2 regions of the Asanoa sp. WMMD1127 genome follow, and region 1 is predicted to be linked to the other one. Evidence: riboswitches for the same ligand, from Rfam matches in the RefSeq annotation. Region 1 holds a riboswitch; the other holds the start of a gene.

Evidence for each region. A riboswitch is a leader RNA that binds a small molecule or an ion and turns the genes downstream of it on or off. The one in region 1 is predicted to bind cobalamin.
Region 2: another riboswitch for cobalamin. It lies ahead of O7635_RS26330 (ribonucleoside-diphosphate reductase subunit alpha); the one in region 1 lies ahead of O7635_RS19540 (VWA domain-containing protein).

What each region holds. Positions count from the first base shown of each region.
Region 1 covers NZ_JARUBP010000001.1:4,091,601-4,096,789, reverse strand. The annotation lists gene cobN (cobaltochelatase subunit CobN) at 1-3,350, shown strand, start outside; cobalamin riboswitch at 3,409-3,535, shown strand; gene O7635_RS19540 (VWA domain-containing protein) at 3,614-5,189, shown strand, end outside.
Region 2 covers NZ_JARUBP010000001.1:5,521,646-5,526,834, forward strand. The annotation lists gene O7635_RS26305 (hypothetical protein) at 1-163, shown strand, start outside; gene O7635_RS26310 (SRPBCC family protein) at 253-771, opposite strand; gene O7635_RS26315 (metalloregulator ArsR/SmtB family transcription factor) at 768-1,109, opposite strand; gene O7635_RS26320 (MFS transporter) at 1,292-2,461, opposite strand; gene O7635_RS26325 (ABATE domain-containing protein) at 2,531-3,121, shown strand; cobalamin riboswitch at 3,193-3,402, shown strand; gene O7635_RS26330 (ribonucleoside-diphosphate reductase subunit alpha) at 3,521-5,189, shown strand, end outside.

The DNA.
Region 1 (5,189 bases):
CGGCCGGCCTCCCGGTGGTCGCGACCGGCGGCGAGGCGGTTCCGGACGCCGAGCTCACCGCCCTGTCCACCGTGCCGGCCGGCGTGGTCGCCGACGCGCAGCGCTACCTCGTCGCCGGCGGCCCGGCCAACCTGCTCCAGCTGCGCCGCTTCCTGGCCGACACGCTGCTGATGGCCGGCGAGGGCTTCGCGCCCCCGGTCGAGTTCCCGGCCTACGGACGCCACGGCGAGGCCCGCGCGAAGACCGGCCCGACGATCGGCATCGTCTTCTACCGCGCCCACGCCCTGGCCGGCAACACGGAGTTCGTCGACACCCTGGCCGCGGAGGTGGCGAAGGCGGGCGGCACACCACTTCCGGTGTACGCCTCGTCCCTGCGCTCCGCCGAGACCGGCCTTTACGAGCTGCTGGACGGCTGCGACGCGCTCATCGTCACGGTCCTGGCCGCCGGCGGCACCAACGCGGCCGACGCGAGCGCGGGCGGTGACGACGAGGCCTGGTCGGTCGATGCGCTGGCCGCCCTCGACGTCCCGGTGCTGCAGGGCCTGTGCCTCACCACCACCCGCGACACCTGGCAGCGGTCGGACGCGGCCCTGACCCCGATGGACGCCGCCATGCAGGTGGCCATCCCCGAGTTCGACGGCCGGCTCGTCACGGTGCCGTTCTCGTTCAAGGAGCCCGGCCCCGACGGCGTCCCCGTCTACCGCGCCGACCCCGAGCGCGCCGCCCGGGTCGCCGGCATCGCCGTCCGGCACGCGCGCCTGCGGGAGATCCCCAACAGCGAGAAGCGTTTGGCGATCGTGCTGTCGTCGTACCCGACCAAGCACTCCCGCGTCGGCAACGCCGTCGGCCTCGACACGCCGGCCTCCGCCGTCGCGTTGCTCGCGGCGCTCGACGCGGCGGGTTACGACGTGGGCGACGTGCCCACCGACGGCGACACCCTGATCCACACGCTGATCGCCGCCGGCGGCCACGACGTCGAGTGGCTCACCGAGGACCAGCTCGCCGCCGCGCCCGTCCGCGTGCCCGCGGCGACCTACCGGCAGTGGTTCGCCGACCTGCCGCCGGCGCTGCGGGACGCCCTGACCGCGCACTGGGGACCGCCGCCCGGCGAGCTCTACGTCGACGGTGACGACATCGTCCTGGCCGCCCTGCGCTACGGCAACGTCACGCTGATGATCCAGCCGCCGCGCGGCTTCGGCGAGAACCCGATCGCCATCTACCACGATCCCGACCTGCCGCCGTCACACCACTACCTGGCCGCGTACCGCTGGCTCGCGTCCAACGTGGACGCCGTCGTGCACCTCGGCAAGCACGGCACCCTGGAGTGGCTGCCGGGCAAGGGGCTCGGCCTGTCGGCGGAGTGCGCCCCGGACGCGGTCCTCGGCGACCTCCCGCTGGTCTATCCGTTCGTGGTCAACGACCCGGGCGAGGGCACCCAGGCGAAGCGGCGCGGCCACGCGACGATCGTCGACCACCTGGTGCCGCCGATGGCCCGCGCCGACACCTACGGCGACATGGCGAAGCTCGAACAGCTCCTCGACGAGTACGCCACCGTGGCGGCGCTCGACCCCGCCAAGGTGCCCACGCTGCGGGCCCAGATCTGGACGCTGATCCGCGCCGCCGAGCTACACCACGACCTGCACACGAGCGAGCAGCCGGGCGACGACGAGTTCGACGACTTCGTGCTGCACGTCGACGGCTACCTGTGCGAGATCAAGGACTCGCTGATCCGCGACGGCCTGCACGTCCTCGGCGCGCCGCCGCAGGGCGAGGCCCGGACCAACATGGTGCTGGCCATCCTGCGGGCGCGGCAGGTCTGGGGCGGCCGCCGCGGCGCGCTGCCCGGCCTGCGCGAGGCGCTCGCCGCGCACCTCGGCCTCGACGACACCGCGCTGGAGAGCGACGCCCTGGAAGATGTCGCCCGCCGGCTGGTGGTGGCCATGGAGCAGCGCGACTGGGCGCCCGGCGAGGCGGCGGCCGCCACGACCGAGACCCTGGGCCGCGCCCCCGACGCGGTCGTCGAGGTGCTGCGGTTCGCCGCCACCGAGGTGGTGCCCCGGCTCGCCGCCACCACCGACGAGATCGCCGCCGTCACGCACGCCCTCGACGGTGGCTACGTGCCCGCCGGCCCGTCCGGTTCACCTACCCGCGGTCTGGTCAACGTGCTGCCGACCGGCCGCAACTTCTACTCCGTCGACCCCAAGGCGATCCCCTCCCGCAACGCCTGGGACGTGGGCCGCGCCCTCGCCGACTCGCTGCTCGCCCGCCACCGGGAGGACACCGGCAACTGGCCGCCGCTGGTCGGGCTGACCGTCTGGGGCACCAGCGCGATGCGTACCCAGGGCGACGACATCGCCGAGGTGCTCGCGCTGATCGGGGCCCGCCCGGTCTGGGACGACGCGTCCCGCCGGGTCACCGGCTTCGAGATCGTGCCGCGCGCCGAGCTGGGCCGGCCGCGCATCGACGTCACCGTGCGCATCTCCGGCTTCTTCCGCGACGCGTTCCCGCACGTGATCGCCCTGCTCGACGACGCGATCGCGGCCGTGGCCGAGCTGGACGAGCCCGACAACTTCGTCCGCGCCCACGCCCTGGCCGACCAGGCCACGCACGGCGACTGGCGGCGGGCCACCACCCGGATCTTCGGTTCCAAGCCGGGGGCGTACGGCGCGGGCCTGTTGCCGTTGATCGACGCCCGCAACTGGCGCGACGACCGGGACCTCGCCGAGGTGTACGCGGTCTGGGGAGGCTACGCCTACGGTCGCGGGCTGGACGGCCGGGCCGCGCGCGGCGACCTGGAGACGGTCTACCGGCGGATGGCCGTGGCGGCCAAGAACGTCGACACCCGCGAGCACGACATCGCCGACTCCGACGACTACTTCCAGTACCACGGCGGCATGGTGGCCATGGTGCGCTCCCTGCGCGGCAGCGACCCGGCCGCGTACATCGGCGACTCGCACCGTCCCGACGACGTCCGCACGCGCTCGCTCGCGGAGGAGACGAAGCGGGTGTTCCGGGCACGGGTCGTCAACCCGCGCTGGATCGAGGCGATGCGCCGGCACGGCTACAAGGGCGCGTTCGAGCTCGCCGCGACGGTCGACTACCTCTTCGGGTACGACGCCACGGCCGGCGTGGTCGACGACTGGATGTACGAGCAGCTGGCGGCCGCGTACGTGCTGGACCCGTCGGTGCGCGAGTTCCTCGACAAGTCGAACCCGTGGGCGCTGCGCGGCATCACCGAGCGGCTGCTGGAGGCGGCGGAACGCGGTCTGTGGGCCGCGCCGGCGCCGGAGACCATCGACGCGTTGCGGGCGGAGTACCTGCGGACGGAGGGCGATCTGGAGGGGGCGTGATTCCCCTCCCTTTGACGCGGCCCGCCTCGGTGGGTCAGCATGGGCAACGAGCGGTGCGGAGGAACCCGGTGCGATTCCGGGGCGGTCCCGCCACTGTCACCGGGGAGCGAACCCTCACCCGATGGTCACGGCCCGCAAGGGTTGGAAGGCCGAGGGGAAGCGTCGATCCGGGAGCCAGGACACTCGGCCGCTCGCCGTCGAACCATCGCGGGCGTGGACACCCGCGGAAGGGATTGCGCCATGTCGTCGCGCCGGCACGTGGGTTGAGCCCCGCGTACCCGTTCTCCGCTGTCGTCGGCCTCGCCGACCTGCGCCTGGCCCTGCTGCTCAACGCCGTCTCGCCGGTCATCGGCGGGGTGCTGGTGCGCGGCGAGAAGGGCACCGCGAAGTCCACGATGGTGCGTGCGCTGGCCGCGCTGCTGCCGGCCATCGCGGTGGTGCCGGGCTGCCGCTTCGCCTGCGACCCGGCCGCGCCGGACCCGTCGTGCCCCGACGGCCCGCACGCCGGCGCCGCGTCGAGCACCCGGCCGGCGCGACTGGTGGAGCTGCCGGTCGGCGCCACCGAGGACCGGGTCGTCGGCACCCTCGACGTGCAGCGGATCCTGACCGAGGGGACCAAGGCCTACGAGCCCGGCCTGCTGGCCGCCGCCCACCGGGGCGCGCTCTACGTCGACGAGGTCAACCTGCTCCCCGACCACCTGGTCGACCTGCTGCTCGACGCGGCCGCGATGGGCCGGGCGTTCGTCGAGCGCGACGGCGTCTCGCTCCGGCACGCCGCCCGCTTCCTGCTGGTCGGCACGATGAACCCGGAGGAGGGCGAGCCGCGCCCGCAACTGGTCGACCGGTTCGGGCTGGTGGTCGAGGTGAGCGCGCCGGCGGAGGCCACCGAGCGGGCCGAGGTGGTGCGCCGCCGGCTGGCCCACGAGGCGGACCCGTCCGCGTTCGCGGCGCGGTTCGCCGACGCCGACGCGGCGACCGCCGAGCGGATCGTCACCGCCCGGGCCCGGCTACCGAAGGTCGCCCTGCCGGACGCGGTGCTGGTCCGGATCGCCCGCATCTGCCTGGCGTACGGCGTCGACGGGCTGCGCGCCGACATCGTCATCGCGCGCACCGCGGTCGCGCTGGCCGCCTGGCGGGACCGGCCGACGGTCACCGACCAGGAGGTCGACGACGCGGCTCGGTTGGCGCTGCCCCACCGGCGGCGGCGCGACCCGTTGGACCCGCCGGGCGCCGACCAGCAGGCCCTGGACGACGCGCTGGCCCAGGCGCGGGCGGCCGACCCGCCGCCGGAGCCGGACGACGATCCGGGACCGGGCGGTAGCGGCGGCGGGCCGCGTCCGGACGACGATCCGGGACCGGGCGGCAGTAGCGGCGGGCCGGGTCCGGACGAGCCGCGGCCCGACGGGCCCGGCGGCGCGGACGTCGCGCCCGACGCCGAGGACCGGCCCGGCGGCGCTCCCGCGGCGCCGCCGCCCAGCGCCGCGCCGGTCGGCGCCGCCTACCGCACCCGCACGCTGACCGCCCGCTCACGGGGCCGGCACGGCCACAGTGGACGGCGTTCGCCCGCCTACGCGGCCCGCGGCCGGGTGGCCGGATCGCGCGCCCCGCGCGGCCGGATCGGCGCGGTCCACCTGCCCGCCACGGTGCTCGCCGCCGCTCGCGAAGCCGGCCACGGGACGCTCGAGGTCCGCGCGCGGCACCTGCGCGAGGCGGTCCACATCGGACGCGAGGCCAACCTCGTGCTGTTCGTGGTCGACGCGTCCGGCTCGATGGCCGCCCGGGCCCGGATGGCCACCGTCAAGCGCGCCGTGCTCTCGCTGTTGCGCGACGCCTACCAGC
Region 2 (5,189 bases), 1.4 Mb from region 1:
CGCGGGCGGCATCGCCGTCCGCGCCGACCTCCACGACGGATTCTTCCTGGTCGCGGCGGAGGCGTTCGCCGCCACCGGCGACGCGCTGCTGGTCACGCCGCTCGACGCTGCCGGCCGGCCCCTGGCCGGCGAGACCGTCACACCGATCGCCGGTCGCCCCTGAGGCGCCGCTGGCGGCGTCAGTTTGCTCTGCAGCCGGATACGCAACACCCTCCGCCGCAGGCGTTGCGTATCCGGCTGCAGAGCAAGGGCCTACTGGTAAGCCGGCGCCAGCTCCCCGTAGAGCCGGCCCCAGGCCGGGATCTCCTCGGCCGCCAGATGCGCGCCCAGCCGGTCCAGGAAGGCGTGCGTGCCCGGGATGAAGCCCTGGGCGTTGCGCACGCTCAGCCCGCGGTGGGTGAAGACCAGCACGGTCCCGTCGCCGTCCTCGGTCAGCTCGTAGCGGACCACGCCGTCCTCGACGATGCGCTGCCGCCACTCGTGCTCGAGGACGGCCGTCCGCGCGCCGGCGCCCGTCGGCGGCTGCCAGGTCAGGATCCGCCCGGTCATCTCCTTGGCCTCGGGCGCGGCCGGCGGGTCGTCGGGCATCATCGTGATCGTGCCGCCCGGGCGGGCGTCGATCGTGGTCGCGCCGAACCAGATCGCGCGCTCGGCGGGGTCGGTGATCGCGGCCCACACCGCATCGATGGGGTACGGCAGTCGGCGCCGGAACGTCATCGTCGCGGTCTCGCCGCGCACGTCGAGGTGGCCCAGGCGGTCGTCAGTGCTCATCGGTCGGTCGTTCCTTCGGCTCGGGCGAGGTTCGCGGTGCGGTTGGCGAGGTGCGTCTCCACCGCGTCCAGATGGCGGGCCCAGTGCTCGCGGTAGCGGGCCAGCCAGTCGTCCACTTCGGACAGCGGCTCGGTGCGCAGGGTGTAGATCCGCCGCTGCGCCTGCGCCCGCACGTCGACCAGGCCGACCTCGCGCAGCACCCGCAGGTGGCGGGAGATCGCCGGCTGGGTCAGCGCCGGGAAGGCGGCCACGAGGTCGCCGGCGGGCCGCGCGCCGCCGGTCAGCAGGTCGAGCATGGCCCGGCGGGTTGGGTCCGCCAGCGCGGTGAAGACGTCCACGCCGCTATATTACGCACGACTCATATAAACGCAAGCTCATACAGCAACCCCTGGGCGCCAGCGACTTCGAGCTGCGGGTGGGCGGCGCGGGGATCGAGGGCTCGTTCGCGCTGACGGTCGGCGCGCGGTGAACGCGTACCTGGAGATGTGGGGTCCCACCGGCCCGTTCCTTCGAATGCCCGCTAGGCCGGCGCCGCACACCTTGCGAGCCGGTGCGGCGCGGGCAGCACGCGCTCGGTCAGCGCGAGCGCCAGCGCGGCCAGGCCGAGCAGCGCGCCGATCAGCACCGTGCTCCGCACGCCGTGCCCCGGCAGCACCAGACCGCCCAGGAAGGCGCCGGCGGTGATGCCGACGTTGACCGCGGCGGACAGGGTCGCCGCGGCCAGGTCCGAGCGCCCGGGCGCCACCCGCAGCACCAGGCCGCCGAGCGACGCGGTGAACGCGGCGAACGCGAACCCGGCCAGGGCGAGCAGCCCGACCGCCGCGACGGGGTGCCCGCCCAGCGCGTACAGGCCGAGCAACGCCGCCGCCTGCACCGCGACCGTGCCGACCAGCGCCCGCCACGGGTCACGGTCGACCACCGCGCCCACGGCGACGATGCCGAGCACGCTGGCGATGCCGCGCACGAGGAGGATGGCGCCGACGGACGCCGCGGCGAACCCGCTGACATCGGTGACGAACAAGGCGACATAGGTGTACGCGGCGATCGCGCCCGCGGTCGTCAGCGCGGCGACGCCCACGAGCAGCCAGAAGCGGCGCGTGTCGGGTGTGGACCCGCGGGCGGCGTGGCCCTCGTCGGGCCGGGTCGATGGCAGCAGGGCGGCCACCACGAGCAGCACCACGGCGCCGAGCGCGGCCACCGCGAGCTGTGCGGCGCGCCAGCCGGCCCGCTCGCCCAACCAGGTGCCGGCGGGCACGCCCACGACCAGGGCGACGTTGCCGCCGGCGAACACCGTGGCGACCGCCCGGCCGCGCAGCCCGGGCCGGAACAGCTCCGCCGCGGCCGGCACCACCACCGCCCAGAACAGCGCATGGGTGGCCGCGGTCGCCATCCGGGCCGCCAGCACGAGCGCATAGCTGCTCGCGAACGCGGTCGCCGCCACGCTGACGACGAACCCCGCCAGCAGCGCGGAGAGCAACAGCCGGCGCGGCACCCGCCGGGCGAGCGCCGTCAGCGGGATCGAGCCGACGACGACCACCGCCCCGTACGCGGTGACCAGCGTGCCCACCTGCGACGGCGAAAGCCCCAGGTCGGCTGCCATCGGCAGCATCAGGCCGACCGGCAGCGCCTCGGCCGTGGTGTAGAGGAACGTCCCGCCGGCCAGGCCGACGAGCGCGCCAACCGCTCGCATGTTTCCCCCTAACCGAGCTTTGATGGCAACAATCTAGCGTCCCGCCCGTTTCTGGTAAAGTGCGTTTCGATGGAAACAGTGCAGCGGATGCGTCTGGTGGGCGGCAACCTGGCGCTCGACTTCGTCAACACCCGCAGCGGCCCGCCCGACGGGCCGGCCGACGACGACGTGCTGACCGGCCATCCCGAGCTGGTCGCCTGGGGCGTCTACGCCGGCGCCCTCACCGCCCACGAGGCGACGGCGCTCGACCGCACGCGCGGCACGCGGGCCGCGTTCGCGCGCGCCCGGCGCACCCGCGACTACCTCGACGACCTGTTCCGCGGCGTCGCCGCCGGCCGCGACCCCGACGCCGACCTGCTGGCCCGGCTGGGCGACGACGCGGCCGAGGCGCTCGCCCACGCGACGCTCGAGCCCGCCTACGTCTGGTCCTGGCGCGGAGACCGCACGCCGGCTCGCCCCCTGCGCCCGGTGGTGCACGCCGCGGTCGAGCTGCTCACGGCGGGCCCACTCGACCGCGTCAAGGCCTGCGGCGGCTGCCGCTTCCTCTTCCTCGACGAGAGCAAGAACCGCAGCCGCCGCTGGTGCAGCATGGACGACTGCGGCACGGCCGAGAAGATCCGCCGCTACGTCGACAACCGCCGCGCGCGCGCCGCGACCTGACGGGTGTGGCGGGCGACACGCGACACGCCGACACACCATCTGGTGTTGCCTAAACACAGGGGCACCCATATATGGTGTCTCCCGCAGCTGGTTCGGCCGTCCTCACCAGACGGCCGAGGCAAGAGGGAACCCGGTGCGATTCCGGGGCTGCCCCGCAGCGGTGAGTGGGAACGACCGCCGTCAACGAAGCACTGGGCCCGGGCCCGGGAAGCGACGGCCACTAGGCGACCGTGAGGTCACGCCCACGAGTCCGAAGACCTGCCAGCGCGCCGCACGCCGCCCGGCGTGCGGCGGTCGAAGGCCGCGCGGGACGGCCGACGCCACGGCCGGCACACGCGTGCGCCGGCGGCGTCGCCCTGCGCGCCCGACGACCCTCGGTGTTGGCGTGAGGAGGGGGACATGACGGTCACGCAGGAGCAGGCCGCCGCGGTGCCGGAGCAGCGGCGGCACGTGATGCAGGTGCGCAAGCGCAACGGCGACCTGGAGCCGGTCGACGTCAACAAGATCGTGCGAGCGGTCGAGCGGTGGGTGGGCGACCTCGACGAGGTCGACCCGCTGCGGGTGGCGACCCGGACCATCAGCGGCCTCTACGACGGCGCCACCACCGCCGAGCTCGACAAGCTGTCGATCCAGACGGCGGCGGAGCTGATCGGCGAGGAGCCGCAATACTCCCGGCTCGCCGCGCGCCTGCTGTCGGCCTATGTGGACAAAGAGGTACGCGGCCAGGGCGTCGCGAGCTTCAGCCAGTCGATCCGGTACGCGTACGACCAGGGTCTGATCAGCGACGAGACCGCCGCGTTCGTGGCCCGCAACGCCCGCAAGCTCGACGACGCCGTCGACCCGGCCGGAGACCTGCGGTTCGAGTACTTCGGCCTGCGCACGGTGGCCGACCGTTACCTGCTGCGCCACCCGGAGAGCCGGCTCGTGGTGGAGACGCCGCAGTTCTGGCTGCTGCGGGTCGCGTGTGGACTGTCGAAGACCCCGGCCGAGGCCATCGGTTTCTACCGCCTGATGTCCAGCCTGGCCTACCTGCCCAGCTCGCCGACCCTGTTCAACTCCGGCACCCGGCACACCCAGATGTCGTCGTGCTTCCTGGTCGACTCGCCGCGCGACGAGCTGGACTCCATCTACGAGCGCTACCACCAGGTCGCCAAGCTGTCGAAGTTCTCCGGCGGCATCGGCATCTCGTGGAGCAGGATCCGGGGCCGGGGCGCGCTGATCCGCGGCACCAACGGCAAGTCCAACGGCATCGTGCCCTTCCTCAAGACCCTGGACGCCGGCGTGGCCGCGGTCAACCAGGGCGGCCGGCGCAAGGGCGCCGCCTGCGTCTATCTGGAGCCGTGGCATCCCGACGTCGAGGAGTTCCTGGAGCTGCGCGACAACACGGGCGAGGACTCCCGACGGACGCACAACCTCAACCTGGCCAACTGGATCCCCGACGAGTTCATGCGCCGGGTCGAGGCCGACGAGGATTGGTCGCTGGTCGACCCGTCCGACGCGCCGGAGCTGCCGGACCTCTACGGCGAGGCGTTCGACGAGGCCTACCGGGCCGCCGAGAAGAAGGCGGTCAGGACCGTCAAGGCCCGGGACCTCTACGGCCGGATGATGCGCACGCTCGCGCAGACCGGCAACGGCTGGATGACGTTCAAGGACCCGGCGAACCGGCTCTCCAACCAGACCGGCGCGCCCGGCAACACCATCCACCTGTCCAACCTGTGCACCGAGATCCTCGAGGTGAACTCCGACGACGAGACGGCGGTCTGCAACCTCGGCTCCGTCAACCTCGCCGCACACGTCACCGCCGACGGCATCGACTGGGCGAAGCTGCGGGCGACCGTGCGCACCGCCGTGGTGTTCCTCGACCGGGTCATCGACATCAACTACTACCCGTCGGCGCAGGCGGCCGCGTCCAACCCCCGCTGGCGGCCGGTCGGGCTCGGGCTGATGGGCCTGCAGGACGCGTTCTTCACGCTGCGGATGCCGTTCGACTCCGACGGGGCGCGGGAGCTGTCGACGCGCGTACAGGAGGAGATCTTCCTGACCGCGCTGGAGACCTCGGCGGGGCTCG